One region of the Streptomyces sp. NPDC000348 genome, then DNA from elsewhere that is predicted to be linked to it. Evidence: riboswitches for the same ligand, from Rfam matches in the RefSeq annotation. Region 1 holds a riboswitch; the other holds the start of a gene.
What was found. Region 1 has a riboswitch for S-adenosylmethionine ahead of thrC (threonine synthase). Riboswitches for the same ligand answer to the same signal wherever they lie in the genome.
Positions count from the first base shown of each region.

Region 2: another riboswitch for S-adenosylmethionine. It lies ahead of ACFY3N_RS11925 (aminotransferase class V-fold PLP-dependent enzyme); the one in region 1 lies ahead of thrC (threonine synthase).

Region 1 covers NZ_JBIAZD010000011.1:141,579-143,773, forward strand. The annotation lists gene thrC (threonine synthase) at 1-1,262, opposite strand, end outside; SAM riboswitch class I at 1,280-1,427, opposite strand; gene ACFY3N_RS22420 (glucosyl-3-phosphoglycerate synthase) at 1,566-2,195, shown strand, end outside.
Region 2 covers NZ_JBIAZD010000005.1:29,618-31,812, forward strand. The annotation lists gene trpD (anthranilate phosphoribosyltransferase) at 1-865, shown strand, start outside; SAM riboswitch class IV at 942-1,058, shown strand; gene ACFY3N_RS11925 (aminotransferase class V-fold PLP-dependent enzyme) at 1,221-2,195, shown strand, end outside.

The sequences.
Region 1 (2,195 bases):
GGGCGGATCGTCGCGGTGAGCCCCGTCCCCGCGACCGCGTCCAGCGTCTTCAGACCGTCACCCGTGTTCAGCACGACGGTGGTCAGGGACGGGTCGAGCGCCCCGCTTTCGAGGAGCTTCCTGGTGACGCCCACGGTCACCCCGCCGGCGGTCTCCGCGAAGATCCCCTCGGTGCGCGCCAGCAGCTTGATCGCGTCGACGATCTGCCCGTCCGTCACGTCCTCCACGGCCCCGCCCGTCCGGCGGGCGATGTCCAGCACGTACGGCCCGTCCGCGGGGTTCCCGATCGCCAGCGACTTGGCGATCGTGTCCGGCTTCTGCGGGCGTACGACGTCGTGCCCCGCCTTGTAGGCGGTGGACACCGGCGAGCACCCCTCGGCCTGCGCGCCGAAGATCTTGTACGGCTTGTCCTCGACCAGCCCGAGCTTGATCAGCTCCTGCAGCCCCTTGTCGATCTTCGTGAGCTGCGAGCCGGAGGCGATCGGGATCACGATCTGGTCCGGCAGCCGCCATCCCAGCTGCTCGCAGATCTCGTACGCGAGCGTCTTCGACCCCTCCGCGTAGTACGGCCGCAGGTTGACGTTGACGAAGCCCCAGCCCTCGCCGGCCGGGTCGCCGATCAGCTCGGAGCAGAAGCGGTTCACGTCGTCGTAGTTGCCCTCGATGCCGACGAGCTCACCGCCGTAGACGGCGGCCATGACGACCTTGCCCTGCTCCAGGTCGTGCGGGATGAACACGCAGGACCGGAAGCCCGCCCGGGCCGCGGCGGCGCCCACTGCGCCGGCGAGGTTGCCGGTGGAGGAACAGGAGAGGGTGGTGAAGCCGAAGGCGCGGGCGGCCTCGAGGGCCTGGGCGACGACGCGGTCCTTGAAGGAGTGCGTCGGGTTGCCGGAGTCGTCCTTGACGAACAGCTTGCCGGCGTCGACGCCCAGCTCGCGTGCGAGGTTGTCGGCCTGGACGAGCTTGGTCCAGCCGGGGTTCAGGTTCGGCTTGGTCGCCACGTCCGCCGGGACGGGCAGCAGCGGCGCGTAGCGCCAGATGTTCGCGGGTCCCGCTTCGATCCGCTTGCGGAGCTCCTCGGTGTCGTGGGCCGAGAAGTCGTACGCGATCTCCAGCGGGCCGAAACACTCCTCGCAGGCGAAGACGGGGCCGAGGGGGACCCGGTGTCCGCATTCGCGGCAGGAGAGCGCGGTGGCGGGGCCCAGGTCGACGGAGTTCGCGACGGCGGAGTCGGTGGTGCTTGCAACAGTCTGCACAGCCATGGAGGCGAGGCCCTTTCTCCTCATCTTCCTCACGACGCACCTCGCCGTGAGACGGATTTGGCACCTTCCCTAGCCGGGAGCCTCGCCACGTCCGTGTGACAAGAACCGACTGGAGGGTTGCCGGGGCTTCATCGGGCCGTGTCCCTCTGCCCCTCTGGATGAGCGGTGTTCAGTTGTTCCGCGCGGTGACCCCGGCATGCGGTGGTCATCGGCGTTGTTCAAGACTGTAACCGAAGGCCTGCATGGTTGAGATAGCCGTCCGAACCGCGAGATGGATCACAGGCCAGTGAGGAGCCCGGGACCGTGCTGGAAGAAGTCGAGCGCTGGCTGACCGACCGCTCGTGGTCCGTGGCCGACCGCCCGCTCCACCGGATCCTGGCGGCGAAGCGTGCCACGGGGCAGACGGTGAGCGTGGTGCTGCCCGCGCTCGACGAGGAGGCGACGGTCGGCGAGATCGTGTCGGCCGTCCGGCGCGACCTGGTGCTCCGGGTCCCGCTGGTCGACGAGGTGGTGGTGGTCGACTCGGGCTCGACCGACCGCACCGCCGAGGTGGCGGCGGCGGCGGGCGCGCGGGTGGTGCACCGGGACGCGATCCTGCCCCGGATACCGGCGGTGCCCGGCAAGGGCGAGGTGCTGTGGCGCTCGCTGCTGGTCACGTCCGGGGACATCGTGTGCTTCGTCGACGCGGACCTGCGGGAGTTCTCCTCCGACTTCGTCTCCGGCATCGTCGGGCCGCTGCTCACCGAGCCGGACGTGCAGCTGGTCAAGGCGATGTACGACCGCCCCCTGACGGTGTCCGACGGATGCTCCCCGGGCACGGTCGCCGCCGGTCAGGGCGGCCGGGTCACGGAGCTGATGGCCCGCCCGCTGCTGAACATGCACTGGCCCCGGCTGGCCGGCTTCGTCCAGCCGCTCGGCGGCGAGTACGCGGCC
Region 2 (2,195 bases), on a different contig from region 1:
GGAGATCACCGGCTGCGTACGGGCGCTGTACGACCACGCCAACGTGATCGAGGTGCCGGGCGCGACCGTCGACATCGTCGGCACCGGCGGGGACGGCGCCAGGACGGTGAACATCTCCACGATGTCCTCGATCGTCGTGGCCGGCACCGGCGCGAAGGTCGTCAAGCACGGCAACCGGGCCGCCTCCTCCGCGTCCGGGGCCTCCGACGTCCTGGAGAAGCTCGGCGTCAATCTGGAGCTGTCCCCGCGACGGGTCGCCGAGGTCGCCGAGGAGGCCGGGATCACCTTCTGCTTCGCGGTGAAGTTCCACCCGGCGCTGCGCCACGTCGCCGCCGCGCGGGGCCAGCTGGGCATCCGCACGGTGTTCAACTTCCTCGGCCCGCTGGCCAACCCGGCGCGGGTCAAGGCGCAGGCCGTCGGGGTCGCCGACCTGCGGATGGCGCCCATCATGGCCGGCGTCTTCGCCGGGCGCGGTCACTCCTCGCTGGTGTTCCGCGGCGACGACGGACTCGACGAGCTGACGACCACCGCCACCTCCCGGGTGTGGGTGGTCCGCGACGGGAAGGTCGTCGAGGAGACCTTCGACCCGCGTGACGTCGGCATCGAGCTGGTGCCCGTGGAGGCGCTGCGCGGTGCCGACGCCTCCTACAACGCCGAGGTCGCCCGTCGGCTGCTGGACGGCGAGCCGGGCCCCGTGCGGGACGCGGTGCTGCTGAACTCGGCGGCGGCGCTGGTGGCCCTGGAACCGGGCGGCGGCACCCTGACCGAGCAGATCCGCGCCGGGATGGCGAAGGCGGCCGAGGCGATCGACTCGGGGGCCGCCAAGCGGGTCCTGGAGCGCTGGGTGGCCGCCAGCAACGCGTAGCCGGCCGACGCCGGGACGTCCCGCGATCCGGACACGGGTTGCGGGACGTCGATCATTTCGCGTACTTTCCCGTGCAGGTCATGAGTGACAGCCATCAGGCCCCGGCCGGCTGTCCGGCAACCCTCCGTCCGTGGCGGGGTGCCCCGGGTGAAGACCGGGCTGTGGGCAACAAGGCTCACGGCAAGCGCGGACCCCTCGCACACCAGGGGTCCTGGTCGTCGAGGAGTCTTCCGTGAGCAAGCGAATGCGCTAGGGCTGCCGAGCCCCGCCTCCGCACGTCCCTTTTCCCTTCCCTCCGCGCTCGAGCGATGTGCGCTCGCGCGGCGGCACCGCCTGCCTCACCGGGAGTTCCGTCATGTCCGTCACCACCGCTGCCGCCGACCGGTCCCTCCGTTCCCCGCTGCCCGTCCTGGGCCGGGACGTCACCGTCCCCCTCGTCACCGGCGGCGAGGTCACCTACGCCGCCCTCGACTACGCCGCCAGCGCCCCCGCCCTCCAGCGGGTGTGGGACGACGTGGCCGCCTACGCGCCGTACTACGGCAGCGTCCACCGGGGCGCCGGATACCTCTCCCAGCTCTCCACCGACCTGTTCGAGAACGCACGCCGGACCGTCGCCGGGTTCCTCGACTGCCGCGCCGACGACCAGGTGGTGTTCACCCGGTCCACCACCGACTCCCTCAACCTGCTCGCCGCCGCGCTGCCCGGGGGCTGCGAGGTGTTCGTCTTCGAGACCGAGCACCACGCCTCCCTGCTGCCCTGGCGCGATGCGCGGGTCACCTGCCTGGACGCCCCGCGCAGCCCCCGGCAGGCGGTGGAGACCCTGGACCGCGCCCTCGCCGACCGGGACCCGCACGGTCCCGCCCTGGTCTGCGTCACCGGCGCCTCCAACGTCACCGGTGAGCTGTGGCCGGTACGGGAACTGGCCGCCGCCGCGCACGCGCACGGCGCCCGGATCGTGCTGGACGCCGCCCAGCTCGCCCCGCACCACCCGGTGAGCGTGCGGGACCTGGACGTCGACTGGGTCGCCTTCTCCGGGCACAAGCTGTACGCCCCCTTCGGCTCCGGGGTGCTGGCCGGCCGCACCGACTGGCTCCGGGAGGCCGAGCCCTACCTCGCGGGCGGCGGCGCCAGCCGCAAGGTCACCCGGCGCGCGGACGGGGGAGTGGACGTGGAGTGGCACGAGGGCGTCGCCCGCCACGAGGCCGGTTCGCCCAACGTCATCGGCGCCCACGCCGTCGCCTCCGCCTGCAAGGCGCTCGCCGAGGCCGGGTTCGAGGCGCTGCTCGCCCGTGAGGAGCAGTTGATCCGCACGGTGCGCGAAGGGCTCGCG